Regions from separate parts of the Streptomyces sp. NEAU-YJ-81 genome, predicted to be linked through region 1. Evidence: riboswitches for the same ligand, from Rfam matches in the RefSeq annotation. Region 1 holds a riboswitch; each other region holds the start of a gene.
What was found. Region 1 has a riboswitch for cyclic di-AMP ahead of J5X86_RS36070 (transglycosylase family protein). Riboswitches for the same ligand answer to the same signal wherever they lie in the genome.
Positions count from the first base shown of each region.

Region 1 (10,371 bases):
ACCAGTGCGTGGCCGTCCGCGGGACGGCAGGCACGGGTGAGCGGCACGGTCCGCTCGGCGAGGTCCAGCGCCGCGTCCACATCGCCCTTTATGGCGGCGAGCTGATCCTCCGTCGGGGGATCGGTGATCTGGCCGTCCGCCACCAGATGGCGCTCGGTCAGCCGGACGCAGCCGATGTCCACACTGCGGGCCGCCCGCACCCGCTCGCCGCCCTCGACGAACTCCGTCGAACCGCCGCCGATGTCCACCACCAGATACGGCCCGGCCACATGATCATGGCCCTTGAGCTCCTTGGTGGCCCCGGTGAAGGAGAACTCCGCCTCCTGGTCCCCGGTGATCACCTCGGGTTCCACGCCCAGGATCTCCACGACCCCGCGCACGAACTCCTCGCGGTTCTCGGCGTCGCGGGAGGCGGAGGTGGCCACGAAGCGGATGCGCTCGGCGCCCAGCTCACTGATCACCTCCGCATACTCGCGGCACGCGGCGAAGGTGCGCTCCAGGGCCTCGGGGGCGAGCCGGCCGGTGCGGTCCACGCCCTGGCCCAGCCGGACGATCTTCATCCGGCGGTCGAGTTCGATCAGCTCCCCGGTGGCCGGATCGGCGTCGGCCACCAGCAGCCGGATCGAGTTGGTGCCGCAGTCCACGGCGGCGACGCGGGTCATGCGCTCCCCTCCCGGCTCGCGCCCTCGGCCCCACAGGGGCTCACACACGGGCCCTTGCGCCACCACTCCGGCAGCATCGCGAGCGCCTCGTCCCCGAGCGGATTGACACCGGGCCCGGCCGCGAGGGCGTGGGCGACCAGGACGTGCAGGCACTTCACCCGGTCCGGCATCCCGCCCGCGCTGGGGAAGCCCTGGAGCACCTCGATGGCGTCACGGCGCGCGATGTAGTCCTCGTGGGCGGCGCGGTAGGCGGCGGCGAGCTCGGGGTCGGTGGCCAGCCGGGCCGTCATCTCCTTCATCACGCCCTCGGCCTCCAGCGTGCCGATCGCGGACGCGGCGCGCGGACAGGTCAGGTAATAGAGGGTGGGGAAGGGCGAACCGTCCTCGAGCCGCGGCGCGGTCTCCACGACGTCCGGATTGCCGCAGGGGCAGCGGTGCGCGATCGCACGCAGACCCCGGGGCACGCGGCTGAGCTGCTCCCGTACGGCGTGAATGTCCGCGTCGGTGGGCGCGGTGGGCTCCGTCTGGGGCGGGGGCGTATCCATGAGTGGGAAAGTTCTTCTTCTTCGTTTCGATTCGTCACCGGGTGCGACCGGCGGCCACAGCGCGGCGCCTCAGCGGCGCGCGCTGCCCGCCCCCGCCGCGTCCGCCGTGTCCACGGCGTCCCAGAGGTTGGAGTACCAGGGGCGGCCGGCCGCGCCCTGGTCGGTGGAGCGCTCGGTGGAGCCGCTGCCGTCCACCACGCTGTAGCCGGTCTCCCCCGGCATCAGGAAGTGCAGCCGCTCCCGGGCCTGCTGCTCGGTGTAGGCGGGGTCGCGCAGCCGGGCCTTCCGCTCGCGCAGCTTCTTCACGTCCTCGCGGGCTCGCTGGGCCTCGCTCCGCTGCTCGGCGATGTCGGAGCGCTGGGAGATGTACTGCCGCATCGGGTAGGCGAGCGCCACCACCAGGGAGCAGACGACCAGCGCGAGCAGGGCCGCGCGGCCGGTCAGCCGGCCCCGGCGGCGCTTGGTCCGCACCCGGTAGACCCGGGCGGCGGCGTGCTCGCCGAGCGCCTTGAGCCTGGTCGCGGTGGAGAACCGTTCGCGATCCGCCGGCACGTCGCCTCCCCGGAGATGACTTCGCTTGAGTGACGCGTAACGCCGTCCCCGGTCACGGTACGGGACCGCGGCCGGGGACGGGTGTCAGACGTGTCTGCTACGTGAGGTCGTACGCAGGTCAGCCCTTGAAGCGCGGGAAGGCCGAGCGGCCCGCGTACACCGCGGCGTCGTCGAGGATCTCCTCGATGCGCAGCAGCTGGTTGTACTTGGCCACCCGCTCGGAGCGGGCCGGGGCGCCGGTCTTGATCTGGCCGCAGTTGGTGGCGACGGCCAGGTCGGCGATGGTGACGTCCTCGGTCTCACCGGAGCGGTGCGACATCATGCACTTGTAGCCGCTGCGCTGGGCCAGCTCGACGGCGTCCAGGGTCTCGGTCAGCGAGCCGATCTGGTTGACCTTGACCAGCAGGGCGTTCGCGGTGTCGCTGTCGATACCGCGGGCGAGCCGCTCCGGGTTGGTGACGAAGAGGTCGTCGCCGACCAGCTGGACCTTGTCGCCGAGCTGCTCGGTGATGGTCTTCCAGCCGTCCCAGTCCTCCTCGTTCAGCGGGTCCTCGATGGAGACCAGCGGGTACGCGGCGACCAGCTCGGCGTAGTACGAGGTCATCTCGGCGGCGGTGCGGGACTTGCCCTCGAACTCGTACGACCCGTCCTTGTAGAACTCGGAGGCGGCGACGTCGAGCGCGAGCGCGATGTCCTGGCCCGGCTGGTAGCCGGCCTTCTTGATCGCCTCGAGGATCAGGTCGAGGGCCTCACGGTTGGAGCCGAGGTTCGGCGCGAAGCCGCCCTCGTCGCCGAGGCCGGTGGACAGGCCGCGCTCCTTCAGCACGGACTTCAGGGTGTGGTAGACCTCGGCGCCCCAGCGCACGGCCTCGGAGAAGGACTCCGCGCCCACGGGCGCGATCATGAACTCCTGGATGTCCACATTGGAGTCGGCGTGCGACCCGCCGTTGAGGATGTTCATCATCGGGACCGGCAGCAGATGGGCGTTCGGGCCGCCGAGGTAACGGAAGAGCGGGAGGTCGGACGCCTCGGAGGCGGCGTGCGCGACCGCGAGGGAGACGCCGAGGATGGCGTTGGCACCGAGCGAGGACTTGTCCGGGGTGGCGTCCAGGTCGAACATCGCCTGGTCGATCAGACGCTGCTCGGTGGCGTCGTAGCCGACCAGCTCGGGGCCGATCTGCTCGATGACGGCGAGGACGGCCTTCTCCACGCCCTTGCCGTTGTAGCGGTTCTTGTCGCCATCACGGAGCTCGAGGGCCTCGAAGGCGCCGGTGGAGGCGCCGGACGGAACGGCGGCACGGCCGGTGCTGCCGTCGTCGAGGCCGACCTCGACCTCGACCGTGGGGTTGCCTCGCGAGTCGAGGATCTCGCGAGCTACGACGACGTCGATGGACGGCACGAGGTTCTCCTTCGTATGGGTCTGCGGTAGCAGCACGAGCCTAACGGGCCGGGAGGGCTGCACCCCGCGTTCGCCCGCCCCACGAGACGAGGGCGTGACACAAAAAGCCAGATTCCGAATCACATATCCAGATTTCTGGTGAATCGGGCAATGAGGGAGCCCCGATGGGGCGCGCCATAGAGGCGGCACGCCCGACCGGGGCTCGTCTCAGGGGTTCTCGCGCGGCGGCCTCAGGCCGCGGCTGCGACCGTGACTCAGCCGAGGTGCAGCTTCTGGCCCGGGTAGATCAGGTCGGCCTTCTCCACGATGTCGTCGTTCAGCTTGAAGAGCTTCTTCCAGCCGCCCTTGACGTGGTGCTCCTTGGCGATCTTGCCGAGAGTGTCGCCGGACTTGACCTTGTACTCGCCGTCACCCTTCTTGATCGGGCCGCGGGGCTGCTCACGCGTGGCGCGCTCGGGCGCGGTGTGCGGCTGGGCCTTCGGCTGGGCAGGCTGGGCGGCCGGAGCCGACTTGGTGGAGGCCGACGGCTGGTCCTGCGAACCGGAGGGCGCGGACGGCGCGGAGGGCGCGGACGGGCTGCCGCCGGAGGTCAGACCCTTGCCGCAGACCGGCCAGGCGCCCTTGCCCTGGCTGCCGAGGACCTTCTCGGCTATCTGGATCTGCTGGCTCTTGCTGGCCTTGTCCGCGGTGGGCGCGTAGGCGGTGCCGCCGTACGCGGCCCAGGTGGAGCTCGAGAACTGCAGGCCGCCGTAGTAGCCGTTGCCGGTGTTGATCGACCAGTTGCCACCGGCCTCGCACTGCGCGACCTGGTCCCACTGGGAGCTGGTGGCGGCGGAGGCGGAGGTCGCCCCGATGAGGGGCGCCGCCACGGCGGCACCGGCGAGACCGGTGAGCGCGGCGATACGGGTGGCCTTGGAGGGACGGCGGTGCTTCCCGTTGGACTTCAGCATCGTTGGTTCGTTTCCTCACCGACGCCTACGAGGTGAGCTGTCGGGTTCGGACGTGAGTTGCCCGGCCGGTCGCGATGATCGCTCCCGGCTTCACCCCTAGCCGACGAGCCCGTGTCCACAGGCCACTCGGCACCTACCTTGGGTCCCCCGCTCCTGCCTTCGGCGCTGACGCGTCGGATTCCCCCCGACCGCCGGCAGGATTCGGCGTGACGATCGACGGTGCCCGCGGTGGCGAGCGGAAAGACGTTAAACACACCTCCCGAGAACGTTCAAACACCCCAATGGCAGCGAATGGGGCTGTAATTGATCTCACCCGGCCCACATCGGCGCAGGTAGGGCCGGGTGAGGAGAGAACGGACACGAGGTGCGCCCCGGAAATTGTGACGAGATGTATGTCTCACCGGAACCAGATCGGGCAATTCCCCCCGAATCACTGCTCCCTGATGGCGAGGTCAAGTCGCTGACCAGGGATGATCAGGTCGGGGTCGATTCCGATGAGGTCCTCGTTGCTCTCGTAGAGCCCTTCCCAACCTCGGGACACATTCCGGTCCTCGGCGATGCCTGACAGATTGTCACCGGGGCGAACGGTGTAATCGTCGTCCGTGGGGCTCTGGTCGCGGTCCGCGGCGTCGCGCGAGGCGTGGCGTCCGGAGGGCTGCCCGTCCGCCGAATCGCCGTCCTCGGCCCGCTCCCCGGCATCCGGGGAGCCGCGGTGGCGGCCGGAGGGCGAGGGGTCGGCGGAGGGATCCGCCGAGGATCCCTTCGAGCCGTCCGACGCCGAGTCGTCCGAGCCGTCCGAGGCCGGGTCGTCCGAGGCCGAACCGTCCGACGTCGGGGTGTCCGAGGCCGAACCGTCCGACGTCGGGGTGTCCGATGCCGAGCCGTCCAGTCCGTCGGGGGACTTGGAAGTGTGGGGGGCCTCCGGCTTCTCGGTCGATCCGGACGAATCCGGCTTACCGGCGCCGTCGGACGTCCCCGAACGGTCCGACTCCGGGGAGGAGGAGCCGTCCCGCTCCCGGTCCCCCGCCTCGCCCCGGCCCGCCCCCGGGTCCCGGGTGGCCGTGCCACCGGGGTCCACATCGGGGGCGCCGGAGCCGTCGGTGAGCCCCGCACCCAGCGCACAGCTCGGCCAGGCGTCGGGACCGCGGTCGCCGAGGATCGACTCGGCGACGGATATCTGCTGGGAGCGGCTGGCCAGGTCGGGGCGCGGGGCGTACTCCGTACCGCCGTAGTCCTTCCACATGTCGAGGGTGAGCTGCAGTCCGCCGTAGAAGCCGTTGCCCTCGTTGGCGCTCCACATACCGCCGCTCTCGCACTCGGCGACCTGATCCCAGGTGGCGGTCTGGGCGGCCTGTGCGCCGGACGCCCCGAAGAGGGGCAGGGCGATGCTCGCTCCCGTGACCCCCGCCGCGACGATGATGGCCGGAGCCTGACGGGGGCGACGGTGTCGACCATTACCGGAACGCATGCGATTGCCCTCTCTATGGCGAACTCGGTTGCCGGTGAACATAGCGAGGGCACTCGATCATCACAAGTCGATGTATCCCAGGTCACGCCACGGTCACACGACTGATCATTCGTCACCAATGTCCGTACGTACGGGGCTTGGCAGCCTCAGCGGTCCGCGGAATTCCAGGTCACCGGGAGCGTGCGCAGCCCGCGCATGATGAGCCCGCCGCGCCACCGCAGATCCTCCGGCTCCGCCGCGAGCCGCAGTCCGGGCAGGCGCCGCAGCAGGGTGGCGATCGCGGTCTGCGCCTCCAGCCGGGCGAGCGGGGCGCCGAGGCAGTAATGGATGCCATGGCCATAGCCGAGGTGCTGGTTGTCGCGGCGGGTGAGGTCGAGGACATCGGGCGCCGCGAACCGCTCGGGGTCCCGGTCGGCGGCGGCGAGCACCACCAGCACCGGCTCCCCTTCGGCGATGTGCTGCCCGGCGAGGGTGAGCGGCTCGGTCGCGAACCGCCAGGTGGCGATCTCCACAGGCCCGTCGTAGCGCAGCAGCTCCTCGACCCCGGCGGCCAGCAGCCGCTCATCCCCTTCTTCCAGGGCCCGCTGCATGACGGCGCGCTGCTCCGGATGGCGCAGAAGTGCGTAGACGCCGTTGCCGATGAGGTTGACGGTGGTCTCGAAGCCGGCGAACAAGAGGATGAAGGCCATGGCCGCGGCCTCGTTCTCGGTGAGGTGCTCACCGTGGTCACTGGCCCGGATCAGCCCCGAGATCAGGTCCTCCCCGTCCTCTCCTTCCCTCCGCTCCACGAGCTCCAGGCGCTTGCGGTGGATCAGCTCGCCGAGATACGCGCGGATCCGCTTCACGGCGCGGGCCACTCCGCCGCGCGGGCCTCCGCCGTGCCGGATCATCGCGCCGGCCCAGTCCCGGAAGTCGTCCTGGTCCTCGCGCGGCACCCCGAGCAGATCGCAGATCGCATAAATAGGGAGAGGGAAGGCGAACTCATGGATGAGGTCCGCCTCTCCCCTTTCCTCGAAGGCGTCGATGAGCTGATCGGTGAGGGTCTGTACCCGAGGGGTGAACGCGGCCACCCGGCGCGGGGTGAACGCCTTGGAGACCAGGCGCCGCAGCCGGGTGTGATCGGGAGGGTCGATATTGAGCAGATGTGTCATCAGGTCGGCACGCTGTTCGCCGGGAATGCCCACCTTGCCCTTTGCGTGGGCCGCCGCACTGTGCCGCTGGGGGTTCTTGGAGAGCCGGGGATCGGCCAGCGCCTTCCTGGCATCTGCGTAACGGGTCACCAGCCAGGCGTCGACACCGCTGGGCAGCGTGGTCCGGTGCACCGGGGCGTGCTCGCGTAGCCAGGCGTACGCAGGGTAGGGATCGGTGGCGAACTCCCAGGTGAAGAGGGTGGGAGCGGAGCTGTCACGGGGCTGTTCCGACACGCCCCGACGATACCCGTGCGGAGTCGCCCCCTCCGGCCTGTCGGAAGTAACGGGCAACAAGAGAAATAAGTGAATAAGCAGAACAAAGAGAATAAGAGAGTAATGACCGGGATGAATGTCTAGCGGAATTCCCCATTCATCTCCACACACCCTTCACCACCCATGCACAGCGCGGGTCGAATGCCCGGATATCTGATGGCTGCGACCGCCGTTCGGTGGTTGCCCGCGCCGCCCCGATACGAACCCCCGGGACATGCCCTGACGTCGGTCAACGCGGTGAACTGGCGGTGTGGCTGAAAGGACGTCAGGTGAACGAATGGGACTGGGGCACATGCACGGGGCCCAGTGATACCGGTGATACGATCACCGCGCTTGCCAGGCGAGCCAAGGGCGCGTAAGACACACGGCGATCCGGCACATCAGCCGAGAGGATCCCCACTCTGAGGAGCATTATGCCGCCAGTTGGGCATATGGAGCCGTCCCGGCGCACCGATGCCTGTGCGCTGCCGTCGGCAAGACGAGTGCGATGTCCCCGGAACCCGCGGGCGCCGTACGGGCGCTGACTTACCGCTGCTCAGGCACATTCCAGACGCATAACGCACCACACCTCCCTAAAGTCCCTGGCGGTCTAGTCGTTTAAAGAGAGTCTTAATGACGCAATATCTACAGGATCCAGCACTCTGGGCCCTGATCGCTGGCACGCCTCTCGCCGCAACCGCCATTATTCGCGGGCGAAAGGCGCGGGCGAATCTGCGCCAGGAGAAGGCGGAGCTAGAGAAACGCGCGGCCGACCTCGAGAACAATTACGCCGACGCGGTACAGGAGGCGCACAACCGCGCTGAGGAGGCCACCAAGAGCGCGCTGAAGTCTGCTATGCGTACGCTTCAGGGCCTCGCCAACGAGCAGCAGTTGGCCATCTCCAAGACGCAGGACAAATACGGCGAGCATCAGCTTCTCCAGGACCTCCTGGAGATCGACCACATGAACTCGCAGTTCGGGCGGCGTGCGCAGTCCATCGCGGTGCTGTGTGACGGCTGGCTGGGCCGGCAGCGCGCGGTCGCGTCGGTGTACGACGTGGTCCGCAGCGCCAAGGGCCGCATCCGTCACTACACCCGGGTGGAAATCCGCTCACAGAGCAACTTCGCCCTGGTCAGCCGGGCCGTGGAACCGGTCGCGCTGGCGCTGGCCGAGCTTTTGGACAACGCGACCAGTTACTCCGCGCCCGACTCGCCGATCGACATCACCATCCGCACCGTCCCCAAGGGCGTCTGCGTCATCATCGACGACGCCGGTGTCGGTATGAACGAGGAGGAGAAGAACCGGGCGGACAAGCTGCTCTCGGCCACGCACGCCACCGGTGTAACGGGACTCGGCAATCCGCCGCAGTTCGGTTTCGCGGTGATCGGTGTGCTCGCCGCGCGCTACGGCTTCACGGTGTCCGTCGATTCGGCCTCTCCCTACGGTGGTGTACGCGCGGTCGTGCTTCTCCCCGAGGACCTTCTGACCAATATGCCCGAGCCGGAAGAGCAGCCGACGACCCACGTTCCCGCCGAGGCCGAGCAGCCGCAGCCGAGTGGTTCCACCATGACCGGTTCCACCGTCAGCGGTTCGACCGTGAGCGGTGCCACCGCCGGGGGCCTGCCCAAACGTCGCCGTAAGGGCTCGATTTCCATCGTCCCCAGAGCGGACTCCACCAGTGCCCCGGCCCGGACGAGCGAGGAATCCGCATCGATCATGGGCGCGTTCCAGCGCGGCACGCAGTCCGGACGCTCAGCAAACCCGAACAGGGAAGGGCATGATCCTCAGTGAACAACGACCTGTCATGGATGCTTGAGAGCGCCCTGGAAGTACCAGGGGCTCGTCATGCGATCCTGGTCTCCGCCGACGGTCTGCTGATGGCCCGTTCTCAAGAGGTCAAAAAGGACGAGGCCGACACCGTCGCCGCGGCGATGAGCGGCATCCAGTCGCTGAGCCGCACCATGGCCGGCTTCTGCGGTGGCTCCCATATGACATGGCGCCAGACCCTGGTCGAGTTCGACGGTGGCTGGGTCTTCCTCATCTCCGCGGGTGAGGGCGCGTATCTGGCGGTCTCCTCCGCCCCGGATGTCGACATGGCCGACATCACCTTCCGGATGCAGCAGCTTGTCGGGCAGCTCGGCAAGGCGCTGTCCACACCACCTCGCGAAAACACCGGAATTCAGGCATGACGGCACCAGGCGAGCAGGAGCCCCAGTCCGCTCAATTAGTGCGACCGTACGTCATCACGAACGGTCGCGGGCTTCCGGAGAATGACCAGTTCAACCTGATCACGCTGGTCACCGCGTCCGAACAGAGACCCCCCAGTCAGCTCGATCCGGAGAAGCGCAGCCTCTTGGAGCTGTGCGCGGGTGGTTATCTCTCGGTTGCCGAGATAGCGGGGCATATGGGGCTGCCGATCGGCATCGTGAAGGTCCTGCTGTCCGATCTCTCATCGGACGGATACCTCATCACCCGTGCCCCCGCGCCTCCCGCGCAGCTTGTCGACGTTTCGCTCCTTCAGGAGGTGCTGGATGGGCTCCAGGCCCGTTTCGGATGACGACGTCTATCTGAACGAAGCGGTGCAGATCGCGGCCAAGATCCTCGTCGTGGGGCATTTCGCGGTCGGAAAGACGACGTTCATCGGCACCATGTCCGAGATTCCTCCGCTGCGCACCGAGGAGCGGATGACTCAGGCCGGAGCCCACGTCGACGACCTCATGGGCACCCGGGGCAAGACCACGACCACCGTGGCCATGGACTTCGGACGTCTCACGCTGAGCGAGAGACTTGTCCTGTATCTCTTCGGCACGCCCGGACAGGAGCGCTTCGTCCAGGTGTGGGAGGACATGACCCGAGGCGCTCTCGGGGCACTGATCCTCGTCGATCCCGAACGCATCAAGGAATCCTTCCCGGTGATCGACCTGGTGGAGCACTACGGACTTCCCTATGCGATTTCCGTCAATCACTTCGACGGCACGCCGACCCGCCCCGACGCAGAATTGCGCGAGGCGCTCGATCTGCTGCCCGAGACCCCCATCGTCACCTGTGACGCACGTGACGAGAAGTCATCGGCCAATGCCCTGATGGCGCTTGTCCGTTACCTACAGGAACGTACCCGCTAGGAGCACCTGATGAACACGCAATCGGATTTTTCGGCGGTACCGCCACCCGGCTGCCCCGCCCATGGCAGTGGCAAGCGGGTGCCGCTGTACGGGACGGAGTTTGCCGCCGATCCGGGTGCCTATTACACGTATATGCGCTCGTACGGCCCGGCCGCACCGGTCGAGCTCTCCCCGGGTGTCGAGGCCACGCTGATCACGGACTACTCGGCGGCGCTTCAGCTGCTGCAGAAC
Region 1 covers NZ_JAGFNO010000024.1:20,639-31,009, reverse strand. The annotation lists gene J5X86_RS36090 (Ppx/GppA phosphatase family protein) at 1-662, opposite strand, end outside; gene J5X86_RS36085 (DUF501 domain-containing protein) at 659-1,207, opposite strand; gene J5X86_RS36080 (septum formation initiator family protein) at 1,277-1,759, opposite strand; gene eno (phosphopyruvate hydratase) at 1,878-3,158, opposite strand; gene J5X86_RS36070 (transglycosylase family protein) at 3,413-4,108, opposite strand; cyclic di-AMP (ydaO/yuaA leader) riboswitch at 4,116-4,283, opposite strand; gene J5X86_RS36065 (transglycosylase family protein) at 4,539-5,576, opposite strand; gene J5X86_RS36060 (cytochrome P450) at 5,723-7,000, opposite strand; gene J5X86_RS36055 (sensor histidine kinase KdpD) at 7,652-8,809, shown strand; gene J5X86_RS36050 (roadblock/LC7 domain-containing protein) at 8,806-9,207, shown strand; gene J5X86_RS36045 (DUF742 domain-containing protein) at 9,204-9,575, shown strand; gene J5X86_RS36040 (ATP/GTP-binding protein) at 9,550-10,140, shown strand; gene J5X86_RS36035 (cytochrome P450) at 10,150-10,371, shown strand, end outside.

Region 2 (10,371 bases), on a different contig from region 1:
GGCATAGGAACTTGCTCGTCGCAGCGACCGGGACCGGCAAGACGGTCATGGCGGCCCTCGACTACAAGGCACTGAAGCACGCCCATCAAGGACGTCCCCTCAGCATCCTCTTCGTGGCCCATCGCCAGGAGATCCTCAAGCAATCGCTGCGCACCTACCAAGAGGTGCTCGACGACGCGAACTTTGGTGAGCTGCTCGTCGGAGGAGAGGTACCGAAGGACTGGACGCATGTCTTCGCCAGCGTTCAGTCCCTCAACGCCCGGTCTCTTGAGGAGTTCACTCCCGACCACTTCGATGTCGTGGTCATCGATGAATTCCACCATGGCGTTTCCCCCACCTATCGGCGCATCATCGACCATTTTGAGCCCATCGAGCTTCTTGGGCTGACCGCCACACCTGAGCGGATGGACGGGAGGAACGTCCAAGATGAGTTCTTCGACGGACATATCGCAGCCGAGATGCGGCTGTGGGAAGCGCTGGAGAACGATCTCCTCAGTCCGTTCCACTACTTCGGCATCGCGGACAACACCGATCTGGAAGGGCTCACCTGGAAGCAAGGCTCATACGTCGCAAGTGAGCTCAGCCAGGTCTACACCGGCAACCACGCTCGAGCTCGGCTCATCGTCAAGGCCGTCCAGGAGAAGGTCAGCGACCCAGGAACCATGCGAGCATTGGGGTTCTGCGTCACCGTGGCACACGCCCACTTCATGGCTGACTTCTTCCGTCAGGCGGGTTTCAATGCCAGAGCCCTCGATGGTTCCACTCCTGCCGCTGAGCGCGCCCAGGCCCTGAGGGACCTCCGCGAAGGCAACGTACAGATCCTCTTCTCAGTCGACCTCTTCAACGAGGGGCTTGACGTGCCGGATGTGGACACCCTCCTCTTGCTCCGCCCCACCTCCAGCGCCACGGTCTTCCTCCAGCAGCTTGGCCGGGGGCTTCGGCGTACGCCAGACAAGCCCGTCCTCACCGTGCTCGACTTCATCGGCCAGCACCGCAAGGAGTTCCGATTCGAAGAGCAGTTCCGTGCGCTGACGAACTTCACCCGTCACCGGCTAACTGAGCACATGGAGCGAGACTTTCCTCAGCTCCCTTCTGGTTGCCAGATCATCCTGGACCGAAAGTCCAAGGAACGGATCCTGGACAACATCAAAAGCCAGATCAACGTCAACGTACGGCAGTTGGCGCAAGAGGTTGCTGCGTATGCCGAGCCGCGACTCGACGCCTACCTTCGCGAGAGCCGCCGCGAGCTCAAGGAGCTCTACCGGGCCAACAACTCATGGACGGGCCTGCTGAGGCGAGCCAATCTCCTCACCGGCGAGCCCCCCGAAGGGGAGGCCGCACTTCTCAAACGCGTCTCAGCTTTTCTTCATGTCGGTGACCCACAGCGCGTAAATGCCTACCGTCGGATGCTCGCCGACGACGCCCCCGGGTATGACTCACTCGACCCCTCAGGGCAGGGGTACGCACGGATGCTCTTCTTCTCCTTGTGGCCACTGGGCGGTGGGTTCAGCAACTATGCCGATGGCTTTGAGTCGTTGCGCCAGCAGAGCGCCTTCCGAAGCGAACTGAGCCAGGTGCTGGAGTACAACCTGGAGCACACCGACCACTACCCCATCCCACTCTTGGGTGAGCACGATGGCCTACCGCTGGCCATCCATGCTTCGTACAGCCGGGAGGAAATTCTCCCTGCTCTCGGACAGGCAGAGGTAGGCGCCTTCGTGCCAGGAAATTTCCGCGAGGGTGTGAAGTGGTGCGAAGGCATCCAGACGGATGCGCTCCTCATTACGCTCGAGAAGGACGATAAGGACTTCTCGCCGCAGACCCGGTACAAGGACTTCGCGATGAGCCCGGACCGCTTCCACTGGGAATCGCAGAACCAAACATCTGGCTCCTCCCCCACGGGGCAGCGCTACCAGCAGCACAGGGAACGAGGATCCCATGTGCTGCTCTTCGTCCGGCGCTACAAGAAGACGGACATTGGAGGGCCTCAGCCCTGGATGCTGCTCGGCCCTGCCGAATACGAATCCCACGAGGGCAGCAAGCCCATGGGCATTGTCTGGCGACTCCAGCATGAGCTGCCCGCCGATGTCTGGACCTACTCGGCCATTGCAGCGGGGTAGCGTTCGTGGGTCAGCCAAGGTATGGCCGGTCGCGGTGGGTCAGGAAGTGACGAAGCCGGAGCTGTTGTGTGTGGTGCATGGGGAGTTCGGCAAGTTCCTCCGGCGAGACAAACCGCAGTTCCGTGGACTCATCAGAGATCGCCAGTTGGCCGCCCACGATGCGGGCGGTGAAGCAGACGTTGAACTGTCGGCGGACCTCGCCGTCCGTGTAGGCGATGACGTGACGCGGGTCGGTGTACGTGCCGACGAGTCCCGTGATCTCCACGTCGAGTCCGGTCTCTTCCTTGACCTCACGGACAGCCGTGCCCGGTAGGGAGTCGGCCATCTCCATGCCACCGCCGGGCAGTGCCCAAAGATCATTGTCTTGGCGGCGCTGGAGCAGGATGCGGCCGCTCTCGTCGGTGACGACAGCGGATGCGGCGACAACCAAGCTGTTCGGCTCGGGGGCGTCCGGATCGTCGTAGTACTCGGTCCGCGCCACGAGGTCACACTCCCTGTACCGGCGTCGCCGTCGCCCATACGGCGTCGAAGCTCTGAGCGTAGGTGTCGAACATGCCGCCCTCGCCGTGTCGGCGCAGGTGCCAGACGGGCGCGCCGTACGCGTTCACGCCCCAGACGTGGGCGTTGACCATGACTTGATCATCCGCACGATAGAGCGAGTTGTAGAGGGTCGTTCCGTGCGTCCGCACTTCGACGCCCGGGGTGTCGATGAGGGGGCGATAGTGCAGGAGAGCGAGCCGACAGCGGGATTCGATGCCGTGGCCGAACTTCTCTTCCTGGCCCCGCTGCTGGACGTTGGGGCTGTCAGCGTCCCCGACCGCAACACGTATGGCGCAGCCTTGGGCGGCACGTTCCCGCAGAAGATCGTTGAGGCGGGGGTACGCCTCGTGCAGGAAGACGGCGGCATATACGAGCACGTCAATCTGTTCGCGGGCCTGCGTCAGCATCTCCACGAACGTGGACACGGGGATGTCCGCACGCTGGTCGTAGAGCGCCACAAGCTCGGGGCTGACCGCGCGGGCGGGGCGTGCTTGACGGAGCGCTGGCCATAGGGCGTGCACGTCTTCTCCTAACGTTTCTGCTGCCAGGATGGCCGTGCTGCGTCGCGGCGTACGGTTGAGGTTGACCCATCTTTCAACGGATTTGGGATCTACCTCGACCTTTTCCGCGAGGGTGGCGTATGTCCAGCCTCCGGACGTCATGACGGCACGTAGCCTCTCGTTCGGCACCTGAGTCTCTCCCCACATGTCGGGACGGCACTAGGGACGTTTTACCCGACGCGGGACGTCCCGAAGTGGGGTTTAAGGGAGGTTCCTACGTCCTGATCACAGCGCGATGATCGCGAAAAGACTCCCGCGACCGTTGCAGGCGGCCCGGGAGCGTGGTCAACGCTGTGAAGGAGCGTCAACGTGCAGGAGAATATCGCCCGACCCGTGGAATGGCTGCTGTGGCTGGTAGTGCCCGCACCAGCCCGTCATCGCGCCGTTGGGGCCCGGCCCGCCATGGCATGTGTGGATGCGGATACACCGACGGTTCGCACGGCACGTGTGTCTGTGGTGGCGGTGGCGGTGGCGGTGACGCTGTGAGCGTACGTCCCCGTCTGCTGCCGTGGCCCGGCCCCGCAGGGCAGCGGTGTTATCTGGTCTCCGATGCGGACAGCACGGGCTACCTCTCGAAGCTGGCTGACGAAATGGAAGCCGTCCAGCTCCAGATGGGCACTGAACTCATCGGCCACGCCCGCCTGATGCTCAGCGACCGGAAAGCGGACGCCCGAGAGCTCCGCTACCTCTCGAACCGTCTGATCGAAGCGCTGCAAGACGCTCTCCGGATCTCGGAGAGTCGCGGCGGGCGTATCCCAGCGCCCGACGAGGCCGAGAGTGACGGAGCGGCTCGCACGGATGAGGGGGCGCAATGAGTGAGGTGCCAGGAGGCTGGCAGGTCGGTCCGGCCCCGGGGCGCGGTCTGCTTCCTGCGAAGGGCGGTCTGCTTGAGCTGCCGCTTCACGTGCTCCGGCCCGGTCGCGCGTCTTTGGCATCGCTGGTGCTGACGGTGGTGGAAGCGGAGCAGTTGCACGCCGCCTTGTGTTACGCGCTTGGCGACGAGCCTGCGCCCGAAGACGCGCCGGAGTGCCGTCAGCCGGTCCGTTATCCAGGTGGCCGACAGAAGTACTGAGGCCGCGTGGCGGAATCCCACTCGAGTCGCGCGTGGCGGGACTTGTTGTGGCAGTGCGGATGCGGTCGGCGGGGGTGAGCCGGGGCTGGGTCAACTCGGGTCACCCGCGTCCGTTTGGGGCTTGCGAGTCCGTTCGGAGCGCCTGCTGCGTAGGGTCAGGGCGAGGAGATCCTTGGAGTGGGAGGTATGGGGATGGCTGGAATGCCGGCGGGGGTTGTGGCTGCGGGTGGGTTGGTTGGGGGGTATTCGGTGGCTCGGTGGACCAAGAGGCGGCCCTTGGGTGGGGTTGCCCTCGCGGCTGCGGGGGCAGTGGCTGCTCGGGGGTGGCGGGAGAAGGCAGGGACCGGAACCGCCGCCGCGCTCAGTGCGGCGTATGTCACCGCATTCGCCGGGTCGCATCCGCTGGCGAAGAAGATCGGGGCCTGGCCGTCCGTCTTCGCCGTCGCCGGTGGCGTTGCCCTCGCGTCCTGGGCCCTCGCCGATCGGCGGTCGGGGTCGTAGGCCGTACGTAGGGGTCCTCAGGCGTATCCCTGACTGGGGCAGCGGGCGGGTCCTATTGCCCGCCCGCTGTCCTACGGCGCCCGCCCCGCCGTCTTCCGCTCAGTCCGACGCCGAGGTCAGCAGGTCCAGTTCCGGTTGGGTCAGCTTGAGGTCGACCGACGCCAGCAGGGGCGGGAGCTGGTCGACGGAGCGGGCGCTGGCGAGGGGGGCCGCGACCGAGGGCTGGGCGAGGAGCCAGGCGAGGGCGACCGTGGTGGGCTCGGTGGCGTGGTTGGCCGCGACGTCGTCCAGGGCGGCGAGGACCTTCTGGCCGCGCTCGGTCTCCAGGTACTTGGCCGCGCCGGTGGAGCGGGGGCTGTCGACCGCCGTGCCGGGGCGGTACTTGCCGGTGAGGAAGCCGGACGCCAGGGAGTAGTACGGGATGGTCGCCAGGTGGTGGCGGGCGGCGACGTCGGCCAAGTCGCCCTCGAAGGTGTCGCGCGAGACCAGGTTGTAGTGCGGCTGGAGGGCGACGTAGCGGGCCAGGCTCTCCTGGGTGGAGAAGGCCAGCTGGGCCTCCAGGCGCTCCGCGCTGACGTTGGACGCGGCGACCTCGCGGACCTTGCCCTCTCTGACCAGCTCGTCCAGGGTGGTGATGATCTCCTCCACCGGCACCGACGGATCGTCGTAGTGGGTGTAGTAGAGGTCGATGTAGTCGGTGCGCAGCCGCTGGAGGGATTCCTCGACGCCCGTTTTGATGGCGGACGAGGTCAGACCGCGGGGCTCCGGGGAGCCGGCGCCCACCTTGGTGGCGAGTACGACGTAGGAGCGGTTGCCCCGGGAGGCGAACCAGTTGCCGAGGATGGTCTCGGACTCGCCGCCCTCGTTGCCCGGCACCCACGCGGAGTAGACATCGGCGGTGTCGATGAAATTGCCGCCCGCCGCCACGAAGGCGTCGAGCACCCGGAAGGACTCGGCCTCGTTGGCGGTCCAGCCGAAGACGTTCCCGCCCAGGGCAAACGGGAAAACGGACAGATCACCGATCTTCTGTGTGTTGTCAGCCATACGTTTTTACAACGGGTGGCTGGGCGGGGTTGTTCCTGGGGGCGGCCCCGTCGGGACGTAAACCGGCGGCCCTGGCGTCAAGGGGGGAGAGAGCGCCAGAGCCGCCGGAGTATCAGGGGTTCATCCCGTGCTGGCGCAGCCAGGGCATCGGGTCGATCGGCGAGCCGCCGCCGGGCCGGACCTCGAGGTGGAGGTGCGGGCCGGTCACATTGCCGGTGGCGCCGACGCGGCCGATGACATCGCCCGCCGTCACCTTGCCCGAGGTGACGACCATCGACGACAGGTGGCAGTACCAGATCTCGGTGCCGTCGCTGAGGGTCAGCACGATGCGGTAGCCGTACGAACCGGCCCAGCCCGCCTGGGTGATGGTGCCGCCGTGCACCGCCTTGGCCGGGGTGCCGGTCGGGGCGGCGAAGTCCTGGCCGGTGTGGTCGGCCGACCAGATGTCGCCCGCCTGGCCGAAGCTCGCGGTCAGGGTGTACGAGCCGACGGGGAGGGTGTACGCGGCGGCGAGTCTGGCCTGGCGCTCGGCCGCGGCCTTCTTCTCCGCCGCCTCCTTCGCCCGCTGCTCGGCGGCCTTCTTCTCCGCCTCGGCCTTGGCCTTCCGCTGGGCGGCCACCTCCGCGGCCTGGTCGGACGCCTTGTCCGCGGCGGCCTTCGCCGCGGCGGTGCGGCTGTCCTCGTCCGCCGCGTTCTGCTGGTTCTCGGCCTGCTGGAGGATGCGGGCGCGGAGCGCCTCGCCCGCGTCGGTGGTGCCGCGCTGCTCGTCCTCGCTGGTGAGGCCGGCCTGGGAGAGGGGGGCGGCGGCCGTCTGCGGGCCGCTGCTGTCGTCCGACGTCCAGGAGCCGATGCCGGGCAGGTCCTTGGCGGCGGGCAGGCTGGCTTTGACCTCATCGGCGACGTGGCCGAGATCCGGCATGGAAATGGGCGGCTTGGGACGGTCCTTGGCGCTGGCCATACCGCCCGCACCGACCGCGGCGATCACGCCGACGCCGAGGACGGCGCCGCTGCGCGCCATGGTCCCGCCGCGCTGCTTGGCCACGCGGTGCCGGCCGCGTACGGGAGCGATGGACTCCTCGGTGGGGTTCCACTCCTCCCAGGGCTCGGTCTCGAATCCGGCACCCGGGCCCTCGAACGCGTCCCCATGCGCGTCCAGGTACCGATCGTCGGGGGCGAAGTGGCCGTCCCCGGAGCTCATCCCGCCGCCGGCGTCAAAGCCGGGGCCGTAGGCGGTGGCGGTCCCCAAACCGCCTCCCCGTGTGCGATACGGGGCCTCGTCCAGGGCAGACCTGTTGGACGCCACGGAGGCGCACTCCTTTCCTTCCTTCTCGCCTACCGGGTTAGCTGACGGGTTCGGAGCAGGAAGGTCTCCTACGGGTCAGGTTCGACCCGATTCACCCCAAGGTGTTGGTTCCCCGGTTCCCTTGGTGCTGCTGGTGGTGCGGTACTGCCGGTGTGCGTACGGGATTCGGCGACGGCGCACGGTGCCGCCCTTGCGACGGTTGTGACGACCGCGCTGCGTTATCGAACGTTAATAGAGAGCGCGATGTGATTCCAAGCTGTTCTGAGGAATCCGCGCACCTTTGGCATGAACTTAGCGCCCAAGAGGGGACAGATGGGGGCAAGTCGACGCATTGGCCAAAGGTTCGCAAAAACGCGTGCGGACCGATCGTGCAGCAATTGTTATGCGGAGGGGGCTCGGTCGACTACGCACGGTATGGACCCGGTCGGCTACGGACGGTGTGGGACGCCGCTGTCCCTCGTATGGCCGCCGCGGCTCGCACCGCCGTCGCCGTCGTGCCCGTTCCCTCGGCCGTCCCGCTGCCCATTGCCCCCATTGCCCTGCCCATTGCCCTGCCCGTTCCCCCGTCCGTTCCCGCGGGCCGGGGTCCGGCGGACCGCCAGCAGCGCCATGTCGTCCGATGTCCCGCCGTCCGTATGGCGCTCGACATCGGCCACCAGCGCGTCCAGCAGCTCCTGCGGATCGGCGAAGCGGCGGCCGCGCAGCTGCTTCTCCGGGTCGTAGAACTCGCCATTGCGGTCCCGGGCCTCCGTCACCCCGTCCGTGAACAGCAGCAGCGTCTCCCCCTCCTCGAACCCCAGCTCCATCACCCGGTCCGGCCACCCGGCCAACTCCCCCATCCCCACCGGCAGCGCCGACATCTCCGGCTCCAGGGCACGCACCGCACCGTCCTCCGCCATGAGCAGCGGCGCCGGATGGCCGCGGTTGATCAGCCGCAGGGTGGAGTCGCCGCGCGGAATTTCGGCCACCACGGCCGTCGTGAACCCCTCGAACACCTCCAGGTCGGCCCGCCGGGCACCCTCACGCTGCAGGGCCCGCTCCAGACGGCCCACGAGCGCCTCCAGGGTCGTCTCCTGCTCCGCCGCCTCCCGGAAGCAGCCGAGGAGGATCGCCACGACCTCCACCGCCTGCAGCCCCTTGCCGCGTACGTCCCCGACGGTCAGCCGTACGCCGTGCGGGGTGTCCTGGACCGCGTACAGGTCACCGCCGATCGCCGCGTACTTCTCCGCCGGTACATAGCGAGCGGCGATCTCCAGCCCGGCGAGACGGGCGGGCGGCGCGGGCAGGACGGCGCGCTGGGCAGCCTCCGCGACACCTCGCGCCGAGGCGAGCCGGTGGTAGCTGCGGCGTACGACACGGTTGATCGCCACCGCCAGCACGGTCACGGTGGCGACCGTGACGATCTCGGTGGCCGCCTGGGTCGGGTCCCGCACACCGTGCAACTCCGCCAGCAGACAGGTCGCGAGGACGGCGATGACGGCCATGATGACGGTCTGACGCAGCGGTAAGAGCGCCGCGGCGACCAGAGGGGCGGCGGCGAAGAAGGGCGAGGCGGTGTAACCGGACGGGGTGGCCAGGTCGAAGCTGACGCCGCCGAGGATGAGGATGGCGGGAAGCCAGCGGGCCACCCGGCGGCCCGGCAGCCCCTTGCCCTCATCCTCCGCCGGGCCAGGTCCCGCGGTGGGCCCGGTGAGCCCGTCGGCGGAGGCGCCACCGGCCGCGGCGCCGGTGTCGATGAGCGTGTGCAGGCGGGTGTGGCGGCGGTGGGTGTACGGGCGGCTCAGCCGGGGCCAGGCCGTACGCCACTCCGTACGGGCGCCCGTACCAGCCCTGCTCCCTCGCACCCGCACCGGCTTCTCTCGCTTCCCTGGTCCGCGTCCCGCCGCCGTCACAGCGTCGCCGTCGTCACAGCGTCGCCTTCGCCACCCTGGCCACCTTCGCCGCCCTCGTCACCTTCATCACCTTCGTCACCAGGCTTCCGGCTGACGGGCTGCCAGGCGAATCGGTGTCGGCCAAGCGGGTGCTGGACGGGCGCCGTGAGCGGGCCCGGCTCCCGCGCGTGCGCTGCGGGCACGCGACGGGCACGCGGCGGGGGCACTGCGGGCACGTGAGGGGACACTGCGGGCACGTGGTGGGCACACGGTGGCGCATCAGGGGCTGTGGGCGCGTCAGAGCCACGAGGGCGTCAGAGGTTACGCGGCGGGCGCCCTGCCGGCCCGTCAGAGGCCACGAGAGCGTCAGCGGCTACGGGCGGGCGCATCAGAGGTTACGGATGCAGCAGAAGTTGCGGATGCGCCAGAGCTTACGAACGCGTCAGAGGCACCGATGCGACGCGACGTCAGAGGTCGACGCCGAGCGCGCGGGCGTGACGGTCCGCCGCGAGCTCCGCCGAGACCTCGTCGAGGTACACCTCGCACACCAGCCGTCCGTCCCGGGTGAGATTGTGCTCCAGCTCCCACAGCACGACCTCGTCCCCTCCCGCGAGCAGGAAGGCGTGCTCATAGAAGCGGCACCAGGTCGCGTCGGGACCGCCGGAGCGGCGCCGGGGCTTGGGCGCGAGGGCGATGTCATGGGCGAACGCGGTCGTCAGCAGCCGCTCGGTCTCCTCGCCCGGGCGGTCGGCGTTCTCCGCGCGGCGCAGGACGCGACGGGCGTGGTCGGCCGAATTGTCGGCCACATACGCACGGGAGCTCTCCAGGGGCTCGGCCGTGTGCAGTAGCTGGTCGGGAAGCCACAGCGGTAACCCGTCGAGCTCCTCCCAGCGGGCGCCGCCGAGGCGATCATGGACGCGGCGCTCGGCCAGCGTCAGGGCGTCCTCGTCCGCGTAGAGCTCGTACAGCGGGCGACCGCCCTCGCCGGTGTTGTGCTCCAGTTCCCACAGCAGCAGGCTGCTGCCGTCGGGGAGCAGGAAGACATGCCGGTAGGTGCTGTAGCCAAGCTGGCCGCACCGCTCATTGCACTGTCGGCAGGACCGCAGCTCGGACTGGTGCATCAGGGCGCTCCGCGCCCGGGCCTGCACCGCCTCGCCGATCTCGAAGCCGTTCTGCGCACGGGCCAGCAGCCCGTCCATCAGCTCGGCCGGGGTCCCGTCCGCTCGTGAGTGCCCCATGTCTCTCCTCCCGCCTCCCGGCGTTGATTCGCCGCGCCCCCCGGGCGACCACCTCGCGCACTTAGCGTAGCGGCGTGAACACGCGCCGCGCTGCGGTTCCGCGAAGCTGTCGGTGTGACTGT
Region 2 covers NZ_JAGFNO010000001.1:25,947-36,317, forward strand. The annotation lists gene J5X86_RS00085 (DUF3427 domain-containing protein) at 1-2,120, shown strand, start outside; gene J5X86_RS00090 (NUDIX domain-containing protein) at 2,131-2,601, opposite strand; gene J5X86_RS00095 (helix-turn-helix transcriptional regulator) at 2,606-3,349, opposite strand; gene J5X86_RS00100 (hypothetical protein) at 3,703-4,035, shown strand; gene J5X86_RS50275 (hypothetical protein) at 4,485-4,793, shown strand; gene J5X86_RS00105 (aldo/keto reductase) at 4,893-5,837, opposite strand; gene J5X86_RS00110 (M23 family metallopeptidase) at 5,950-7,140, opposite strand; cyclic di-AMP (ydaO/yuaA leader) riboswitch at 7,152-7,321, opposite strand; gene J5X86_RS00115 (PP2C family protein-serine/threonine phosphatase) at 7,569-8,990, opposite strand; gene J5X86_RS00120 (DUF6227 family protein) at 9,479-10,249, opposite strand.
Region 2: another riboswitch for cyclic di-AMP. It lies ahead of J5X86_RS00110 (M23 family metallopeptidase); the one in region 1 lies ahead of J5X86_RS36070 (transglycosylase family protein).

Region 3 (10,371 bases), on a different contig from region 1:
GTCCGGCCGGTGGCGTTCCCGCGCCAGGTCCGGCCGGGGCCGGGGGCGCCGGGGCCGACGATGCCGCCGTGCCGCGCCGCGTGCGCGTCGTGCTCGTTGACGACCACCGCATGTTCCGTACCGGAGTGCAGGCCGAGATCGGGGAGACGGCCCGGACCGGCGTCGAGGTGGTCGGCGAGGCCGCCGACGTCGACCAGGCCGTGACCGTGATCACCGCGACCCGTCCCGAGGTCGTGCTGCTCGACGTCCACCTCCCCGGCGGGGGCGGCGTCGAGGTGCTGCGCCGCAGCGCCTCGCTGATGGCCGATCAGGAGCGCCCGGTGCGCTTCCTCGCGCTCTCCGTCTCGGACGCCGCCGAGGACGTCATCGGGGTCATCCGCGGCGGCGCCCGCGGCTATGTGACCAAGACCATCACCGGCACCGACCTCGTCGACGCGATCTTCCGGGTCTCCGAGGGTGACGCGGTCTTCTCGCCGCGCCTCGCCGGTTTCGTCCTCGACGCCTTCGCCTCCACCGACGCCCCGCCCGTGGACGAGGACCTGGACCGGCTCACCCAGCGCGAGCGCGAGGTGCTGCGCCTCATCGCGCGCGGTTACGCCTACAAGGAGATCGCCAAGCAGCTGTTCATCTCGGTGAAGACGGTCGAGAGCCATGTCTCGGCGGTGCTGCGCAAGCTCCAGCTCTCCAACCGCCATGAGCTGACCCGCTGGGCGACGGCCCGCCGCCTGGTCTGAGCTGGAAACGGGGCGGACCGCGGCCGCTCAGCCCGGCATCTCCATGCGCTGCGTGCCGATCATCGACAGCAGCCGCAGGGCCCCCTCGGACGGGCTACGCGCCGTGACCGATGGGCCTCACCCGAGGCCGAACTCCGGCTCGACCCCCGTCAGGTCGCGGCTCGCCGACCACAGGCGGGCCGCGACCTCCGCATCCGCCAGATGACCTCGGACGGGCCGGCGGCGGGGGGTGCCGCGGAGGCCGAAGACCCTCGGGGCCCACAGTTCGCCGCCGCTGACGGACGGGTCGAGAACCGCCCGTACGGCGCTCCAGGCGGCCGCCTCCTTGCCCTGGACGAGGATTCCGGCGGGCAGCCCGCGCAGCCGTTCGCCGGTCGTGGGGGTGTGGAGGGGCGGGCGGGACGGGGTGAGGGAGTCGAGCGCGCCACCGGGGTGGGTGACCACGCTCCGCACCGTGCTGCCGGCCGTCCTCAGCCGGCGGTCGAGTTCGAAGCCGAAGAGCATCTGGGCCAGTTTCGACCGTCCATAGGTGCGGTCCGGCCGGTAGTCCCGGGTGCTCTCGAGGTCGTCCAGGTCCAGCCGCTCGGACGTGGCCGCGAAGCTGCCCGTGGTGACGACCCGGCCCTCGGGGGCGGCCGCCAGCAGCGGTGCCAGCCAGTGGGTCAGCGCGAAGTGCCCGAGGTGGTTGATCCCGAACATCGCCTCATGGCCGTCCCCGGTCTCACGGCGGGGCGGCTGGTCGAACTTCACCCCGGCGTTGTGGACGACCGCGTCCAGCCGGTCCGTCCGCAGGGCTTCCGCGGAGGCTTTCAACGAGGCGAGGTCGGCGAGGTCCAGCCGGATATGCCGCACCCGGGCTTCGGGGACCCGGGAGCGGATCGAGGCCGTGGCGGCGTCCGCCTTGTCCGCGTCCCGGCTGCCGAGGACGACGGTGGCTCCCGTACCAGCGAGCTGTTCGGCGACGAAGTACCCGATCCCCGCGTTGCCTCCGGTCACCAGAAAGGTCTTACCGTCGGCGCGCGGCAGCCGATGGACGTCCCATGGCGCGGTTGAGGCTTCGGACGAGTCGGTGGAAGGCATGGGGGCTCCTGGCGTTCGTGAGGGCGGACCGGTGACCGAATGTGGCTGACGCGGCCACATGTCAGCCTTACGGTTGCGACCGACGCCCCACCGACAGAGCGCCGTCATCCGGTGGCGCCCGCCGACAGACCCCCGTCAGCCGCCGTCCCCTCGCCGACAAGTCCCCGTCACCCACCGGCCCCGCGGGACCGGCCCGGGACACCTACGCCGGGCGGGCCGCTCCCGCGAAGGGCATGTCGGCGACGGAGGCCACCCGGACGGGGGCGCCCGGGCGCGGGGCGTGGATGATGCGGCCGTCGCCGACGTAGAGGCCCACATGGCTGACGCCGGAGTAGAAGAAGACCAGGTCGCCGGGGGCCAGTTGGTCGCGGGTGACGCGCCGGCCGGCGTTGATCTGGGTGTAGGTGGTGCGGGGCAGGGCGACCCCGGCGGCGCGCCAGGCGGCCTGTGTGAGCCCGGAGCAGTCGTAGCCGTGGGGGCCGGTGGCGCCCCAGACGTACGGCTTGCCGAGGGCCGCGTAGGCGTAGGAGACGGCGCGGGCGGCGCGGCCCGCGGTGGGGGAGGCGGTGCCGTCGGCACCGGCCTTGTCGCCGTCCTGGGCCGCCAGCAGGCGCTGTCGCTGCTCGAGGGTCAGCCGGTCGAGGAGGCGATCGGCGGCGGCGAGCCTTTGCTGGACGGTCCGCTTGTGGTGGGCGGCCGCCGTCTGGGAGGCGCGCAGAGCGGCGAGGCGGTCGGCCGCCTCGCCGCGGACCTGGCGTAATTTCCGCTCCTGACGGCCGACGGAGGCGATCAGGACGGCCTGGCGGTTGCCCGCGCGCTCGGCGAGCGAGGCGCGCTGAAGGTACTGACCGGGGGAGGAGGACAGGGCGAGCTGGAGGGCCGGGGCGATCGTGCCCGAGCGGTACTGGGCTGTGGCGAAGGCGCCGAGGGCGTTGCGCGCGGCGTTGAGCCGGGTGGTGCGGCGGGCGGCCTGGTCGCGCAGCGCGTCCAGCGCCGCACGGGCCTTGTCGGCCTTGTCCTTCGCGCCGTTGTACCTCTCGGTGGCCTCCTCGGCCTGCCGCTGGTACTGATCGACCTTCGCCTTCACCTGCGCGGGGGTGAGGCGGTTCTCGGCGTGCCCGGTGCCGTCGAGGAGGGTGGCGGACGCGGCGCCGGTGAGGGCGAGGAGCGCGGCCGCGCGGGCGGTGCTGCTGGTGAGCGAGCGCTGCTTGGGCTTCCTGTGCGACGCCACTGCGGCGGTTCACCTGGTCTTTCTTGGGCATTCCAGGACATTCCGCTGATCCTGGACCCTCATGGGGAGCGGACGGACAGGCGGCAGTCCGCCGTGAGGCGGGGACCCTCAGTTGACGGGAAGCGGACTGCCGCCTGGAGGAGGAAGTTAGGCCGGAAACCGGGGGTCGTGCGGGGGATTGAACGGGAGTGCACGGATTTCGTCGCTCCCGTGACGGCGGCTGATCGCCCGGCGAGTGGGGTGGTCGGGAGTGTGGGGCTGCCGTGACCGAAGCGTCGATAGGGGCCCACCCGAGTGCCGGGTGATGATATGCGCGCGGTTAGTCTCCGGAGCCATGGACGTACTCATTCACGTGTTCGTCGGCCTGCATATCGTCGGCATCGGCGCGCTGCTCGGCGGCTTCTTCTCGCAGTTGAAGGCGATGGGCGCGGGCGAGGCCCGGATGACCCCGGCGATGCTGCACGGCGCGCTGACCATGCTGGTCACCGGCGCGGCGCTGGTCGGGCTCAATCAGGCCGACGACAACAGTGTCAACAACATCAAGATCGGTGTGAAGCTGGCGCTGCTGATCGTGGTCCTCGGCCTGGTGTATGTGAAGCGCGACGAGGAGAAGGTAGAGTCTGCCGCCTTCGGTGCGGTAGGTGCCTTGACAACGGCAAACATTTTCATCGCCGTGCTGTGGACCTGACGAGCTGATCATCTGAGGTAATCCCGAGACAATTCCGACACCTTTTCGACACGATCCTGAGGCAACCGTTTGCACTCGCGAGCTGTCTGGGTAAAGAGCGAGGCAGTCGAGAGGAGTGGCCATGGGGGCAGTGGGGGCAGTCAGAAGCAGGCATGGTCGGCGCGCGGGCCTCGTGCTGGGGCTGGCGGGGATGACGGTGCCGCTCGCGGTCGCCGTCGCCGGTCCGGCGCAGGCTCAGGCACGGCCGGCCCAGGCACGGCCGCTGGGCAGGTCGGCCGGATCGGTGACACCGGCGACCATGGCCGCGTCGTCGTGCACGACCAGCGTGGGGCCGTATCAGAAGCAGGCCGAGCGGTTCCTGGGCCGCCCCGTGGACGGGCGGCAGTCGCGGGCGGACTGCCTCGCGATCCAGAAGTTCCAGGTCAACCACGGCATCAGCCCGACGATCGGCTACGCGGGCCCGATCACCTCGGGCGTGATGAGCCTGATCAACGCCCAGAAGGCCGCCGGACACAACCCGAACGCGGCGAAGAAGTGCCCGACCAACAAGGGCCGCATCGCCTGCGTCGACCTCACCCGGCAGCTCAGCTGGATCCAGGACGGCTCCCGGCTGGTCTACGGGCCGGTGCCGGTGCGGTCCGGGCGGAACGGCTTCGAGACCCGCACCGGGCTGAAGAAGATCTACTGGCGGAACATCGACCACTGGTCGACGCTCTACAAGGTCGCCATGCCCTACAGCCAGTTCTTCGACGGCGGTCAGGCGTTCCACTCGATTGCCGGGAGCGTATGGTCCCCGCCCGGCTCCCACGGCTGCGTCAACATGCGCACGGGCGAGGCCAAGAAGTACTGGAGCCTGCTGAAGAACGGCGACGACGTGTACGTCTACGGGCGCAAGCCCGGCACGTGAACGGCACATGAGCCGATGACGTGACGATGCCGCTGCCCGGGGCCCAGCCCCGGGCAGCGGCACATCGGGGGCCCGCACGGCCCCCTCGTGTCCTGCGCGGCCCTCGTGTCCTACGCGGGCCGCACGCTCCCGTAGATCGGCATCTCGGTGATCGGCGCCTTCTTCACCACATCGCCCGGCTTCGGCGCGTGGATCATCATCCCGTCGCCGACGTAGAGGCCGACATGGCTGATGTCGTCGTAGAAGAAGACCAGATCGCCCGGCTGGAGTTCGGACGTCGAGACGCGCGTACCGGCCTTCACCTGGTCCCAGGTGGTGCGCGGCAGCGAGATCCCGGCCGTCTTCCAGGCCGCCTGCGTCAGCCCTGAGCAGTCGAAGGAGCTGGGACCGGTCGCGCCCCAGACATACGGCTTGCCGAGCTGCGACTTCGCGAAGGCGATGGCCTGGGCCGCCTTGGAGCTGTTGGCGGGGGCCGAGGGCGCCGTCGAACCGGAGCCGCTGTCTCCGTTCTGCTCCTGCTGCTTCTTGCGCGCGGCCTCCTGGCGCTGCTTCTCGGCGAGCGCGGCCGCCTTACGGCGGGCCTCTTCCGCCTTCTTCTTCTCGATCGCCGCCAGCCGCGCCTTCTCCTTGGCGGTCAGATTCGCCAGCAGCCGCCGGGCCTCGGTCAGCTTGTCCTGGACGGTCTTCTTCTGGGTCTTCAGCTGCTTCTGCGACGCGGTCAGCGAGGCGAGGCTCTCGCCGGCCTTACCGCGCTCCTTGGCGGCGCTCGCCTGCTGCTTCTGGAAGTCGTCGACGGCCTGCTTCTGCCGACCGGTCAGCCGGTCGATCAGATGCGACTGGTCGAAGACGTCCTGCGGATCGTTGGAGAACAGCAGGGTCGCGGCGGAGCGGGCCATTCCGCCGTCGCGGTACTGGGCGGTGGCGTAGGCGCCGAGCGTGCGTCGCGCCTCGTTGAGCTTCTCGGTGCGCTGGGCGACGGAGTCCAGCAGCTTGTCGACCTTGGCCCGCTGCTGATCGGCGCGCTCCTTGGCGGCGTTGTAGCGCTGGGTGGCGCTCTCCGCCTGGTGATAGAGGGTGTCGACCTTCTCCTTGACCTTGTCGATCGACTGGGTGGCCGGCTTGGGGTCGTCGCCCGGCGCGGCGTTGGCCGTCTGGGAGAGGAGGGTGACGGATGCGAGGGCGGCCGTGGTGAACCCGACGGCCGTACGGCGGCCGTGACCGGTGAGCGGGGCCGGTATTCGGCTCCGCGGCTTGCGATGCGACGCCAAGGGAGGCGCTCCTTCCGTGGACCGCCTACCGGGTTAGCTGTCGGGTTCGGGCGGTACGGAAGGTTGCCCTACGGCCGTGTCCGGGCGGCACTTCCGTGCCACGCCGCTTCGGGCCGATTCACCCCGGTGTTGCGTTGTCGGGTCCCCGGCTCCGGGCGCCTTACGGCGGTGCCGGACTCGGCGGAGGCAGCCCGTGCCGACGTGGTTCGCCGACGGATCTTCCGGGCCGCCTGACGCAGGACGGTAGCCAACACGTGGGGCTCCTGTGAAGACTGGTGGCCGTTTTGCCCGAAACCGTTTCGTGATGTTCGGGCATCGGCTGTCAGTGGGGCGGCCTAGACTCGGGGAGCGATGAGCAGCCTCTTTGACGACAGCTTCCTGGCGGACCTCGGGCCTCCTCCGAACCAGGAGCCACCACCGCCGCCCGAGGATTCGGCGCACCCCGGCCCCGATGGTGCCGAGGACGTGCCGCATCACCTCTTCAGCGGCGGCTTCGACGCGCCCGTGCCCCGGGAGGCCCACTACCGGGACGGTGCCGCGCGGCCCGTCGTGGACCCGTCCGCCCTGCTCGAGGGGTTGAACGAGCAGCAGAGAGCCGCCGTTGAGCACACCGGCTCGCCGCTGCTGATCGTCGCGGGCGCCGGCTCCGGAAAGACCCGGGTGCTCACCCACCGCATCGCCTATCTGCTCGGCGCCCGCGGCACGCACCCCGGCCAGATCCTCGCCATCACCTTCACCAACAAGGCGGCGGGCGAGATGAAGGAGCGGGTGGAGGAGCTCGTCGGCCCGCGGGCGAACGCCATGTGGGTCTCCACCTTCCACAGCGCCTGCGTCCGCATCCTGCGCCGCGAGTCGAAGAGGCTCGGCTTCACCTCGTCGTTCTCGATCTACGACGCCGCCGACTCCAAGCGGCTGATGTCGCTGGTCTGCCGGGATCTGGATCTCGACCCCAAGCGGTTCCCGCCGAAGTCCTTCAGCGCCAAGATCTCCAACCTGAAGAACGAGCTGATCGACGAGGAGACCTTCGCCGGACAGGCCACGGACGGTTTTGAGAAGACGCTCGCCGAGGCGTACGCGATGTACCAGGCGAGGCTGCGCGAGGCCAACGCACTGGACTTCGACGACATCATCATGACCACGGTCAATCTGCTCCAGGCGTTCCCGGACGTGGCCGAGCACTACCGCCGCCGCTTCCGGCACGTCCTGGTGGACGAGTACCAGGACACCAACCACGCGCAGTACACCCTCGTGCGCGAGCTGGTGGGCACGGACACCGAGGAGACCACGGCAGCCGAGCTGTGCGTGGTGGGCGACGCCGACCAGTCGATCTACGCCTTCCGGGGCGCCACGATCCGCAACATCCTCCAGTTCGAAGAGGACTACCCCACCGCGCGGACGATCCTCCTCGAGCAGAACTACCGCTCCACCCAGACCATCCTGAGCGCGGCCAACGCGGTCATCGAGCGCAATGAGAACCGCCGCCCGAAGAACCTGTGGACCGAGGCCGGCGCCGGGACCGAGATCACCGGCTATGTGGCCGACACCGAGCACGACGAGGCCCAGTTCGTCGCCGACGAGATCGACCGGCTCACGGACGCGGGCGACGCCAAGGCCGGTGACGTGGCGGTCTTCTACCGGACCAACGCCCAGTCCCGTGTCTTCGAAGAGATCTTCATCCGGGTCGGGCTGCCGTACAAGGTCGTCGGCGGCGTGCGCTTCTACGAGCGCAAGGAGGTGCGGGACGTCCTCGCCTATCTGCGGGTGCTGGCCAACCCCGAGGACTCCGTCCCGCTCCGCCGGATTCTGAACGTGCCCAAGCGCGGCATCGGGGAGCGCGCGGAGGCCATGATCGACGCGCTGGCGCTGCGCGAGAAGATCACCTTCCCGCAGGCGCTGCGCCGGGTCGACGACGCGTACGGCATGGCGGCCCGCTCGGCCAACGCCGTCAAGCGGTTCAACACGCTCATGGAGGAGCTGCACACCATCGTGGAGTCCGGGGCGGGCCCGGCGACCGTCCTGGAGGCGGTGCTGGAGCGCACCGGCTATCTGGCCGAGCTCCAGGCGTCCACCGATCCGCAGGACGAGACCCGGATCGAGAACCTGCAGGAGCTCGCCGCCGTGGCCCTGGAGTTCGAGCAGGACCGCGGCGAGGAGAACTCCGGCACCCTCGCGGACTTCCTGGAGCAGGTCGCGCTCGTCGCCGACTCCGACCAGATCCCCGACGAGGACACCGACGGCTCCGGCGTGATCACGCTGATGACGCTGCACACGGCGAAGGGCCTGGAGTTCCCGGTCGTCTTCCTCAGCGGCATGGAGGACGGCGTCTTCCCGCATATGCGGGCGCTCGGCCAGACCAAGGAGCTGGAGGAGGAGCGGCGGCTGGCCTATGTGGGGATCACCCGGGCCCGCGAGCGGCTCTATCTGACCCGCTCGACGATGCGCAGCGCATGGGGCCAGCCCGCGTACAACCCGCCGTCCCGCTTCCTGGAGGAGATCCCGGACCAGTATGTGCGGTGGCGGCGCACCGGGCCCGCCACCCCGTCGGCGTCCATGGGCAGCATCGCCTCGACCCCGCCGTCGGGGCTGTCGTCCGGTCTGTCGTCGTCGCGTTCGCGCGCCGGGGGCAGCGGGTTCGCGACCCGGCGGGCCAAGGAGCGTCCGGTGGTCGCGCTGGCCATCGGCGACCGGGTCACCCATGACTCGTTCGGGCTCGGCACGGTGGTGGCGGTGAAGGGCAGCGGGGACAACGCGGAGGCGACCATCGACTTCGGCGAGGAGAAGCCGAAGCGGCTGCTGCTGCGGTACGCACCGGTGGAGAAGCTGTAGATGTGGCTGTGGCGGCCGAAGTGCTGAGGCTGTAGCGCGCCGGGGGCGCGCTACAGCGAGCGGTCAGAGTCCGGGGCCCGGGCCGGTCAGGTCGGGTCGAGGCCCTGGCCGCGCAGCCAGGGCAGCGGGTCGATGGCCGAGCCACCGCCGGGGTGGACCTCGAAGTGCAGATGCGGGCCGGTGGAGTTACCGGAGTTCCCGGAGTACGCGATGGTCTCCCCGGCCTTGACGGTCCCGGAGCGGATCTTGGCGCTGCTGAGGTGGCAGTACCAGGTCTCCGTGCCGTCCGGGCTGGTCAGGACGACCATGTTGCCGTAGGCGTCGTTCCACTGCGTCGTCACGGTGCCGTCGGTGGCGGCCATCACGGGCGTGCCGTAGCTCACCGGGAAGTCGATGCCGGTGTGCACGGACATCCAGTTGATACCGGCCTGCCCGAACATGGCGCTGAGGCCGTGCTGGGCGACGGGCAGCGCGAACTTCGGGCGCAGCGCCTCCTTGCGCGCCGCCTCGGCGGCCTTCCGCTTCTTCTCGGCGGCCTGGCGCGCCTGGAGGTCGATCCGCTCCTGGGTGCGGCTGGCGCGGTCGCGGAAGTCGTCGGCGCCCTCCCGGACCCCGGCGAGCTGGGAGTCCAGCTTGCTGTTGGCCACGGAGGGCTTCACGGGGGCCGCCGCGGTGTCGGGGGCGGCCTGAGTGGTGGACTCGTCCTTCTTGTCGCTTCCCACACCGCTGACCGAGGCGGCGGCCACGGCGGTGACGCCCAGGGCGCAGACGGAGGGGACGGCGACGGTGAGGAGCGCGGAGCGCTTGGGGCGGGGCGAGGGGGTACGGCGGCGACCGCGGCTCGCCTCCCGGCGGGGGGAGGGGGCGGATTCCCGCACGGCCGCCGCCTCGGGTTCAGGTTCCGCTTCGGGGGCCGGGTCGTACGACTGGTCGGACTCGTGGACCGGGTCGAAGACGGCGGTGTGCTCGAAGGCGCCGGTCTGCTCGGCGACGGCGGCCTGCTCGAACGCGGCCGTCTCGTCGAACGCGGCCGTCTGCTCAAAGGTGTTGGGCTCGAAGGCGTTCGGCTGCTCGAAGGCGCCGGCGTGCTCGAAGGCGTTCGCCTCGAACACGGCCGTCTGCTCGAAGCTGTTCGGCTCGTGCTCGGGTTGGTGCTGGTGCTGGTCGAACCCTGTCTGGTCGAGCCCGGAGTGGTGGTCGAGCCCCTGCTGGTCGAAGCCCGAGTGGTCGAGCCCCGGCTGGGCCGGCCCCGAGTGGTCGTAGTGCTGCGCCTCGTCCACGGTCCCGTAGGCGGAGGTGTCCCAGAACTGGGTCTGGCCGGTGTCCACGCCCGAGGTGTACGCCTCGGCCTCGTACCCCGCGCCCTGGTCCCACTGACCCGGCATCTCGGTGTGGCCGGTGGCGCCCGTGTCCCAGGCGCCGATGTCCCACTGGGCGCCGGTTTCGGCGTCCTGCTGGGCGGGGATGCCGGTCGGCAGGTGATAGCCGGCGGCGGCCCACATCGCGGTGGTGTCGTAGGAGCCGGAGTCGTAATGAGTCGTGTCGTACTGCGCCGCGTTGTAGTGGCTCGTGTCGTACGACCCGGTCTGATGCTGGTCGGCCGTGGCCCACTGCGAGGCGTCGTACTGACCGCTGTG
Region 3 covers NZ_JAGFNO010000001.1:1,094,556-1,104,926, forward strand. The annotation lists gene J5X86_RS04755 (response regulator transcription factor) at 69-734, shown strand; gene J5X86_RS04760 (SDR family NAD(P)-dependent oxidoreductase) at 852-1,814, opposite strand; gene J5X86_RS04765 (C40 family peptidase) at 2,017-3,045, opposite strand; gene J5X86_RS04770 (hypothetical protein) at 3,380-3,733, shown strand; gene J5X86_RS04775 (L,D-transpeptidase) at 3,855-4,640, shown strand; gene J5X86_RS04780 (NlpC/P60 family protein) at 4,751-5,908, opposite strand; cyclic di-AMP (ydaO/yuaA leader) riboswitch at 5,915-6,101, opposite strand; gene pcrA (DNA helicase PcrA) at 6,260-8,734, shown strand; gene J5X86_RS04790 (M23 family metallopeptidase) at 8,821-10,371, opposite strand, start outside.
Region 3: another riboswitch for cyclic di-AMP. It lies ahead of J5X86_RS04780 (NlpC/P60 family protein); the one in region 1 lies ahead of J5X86_RS36070 (transglycosylase family protein).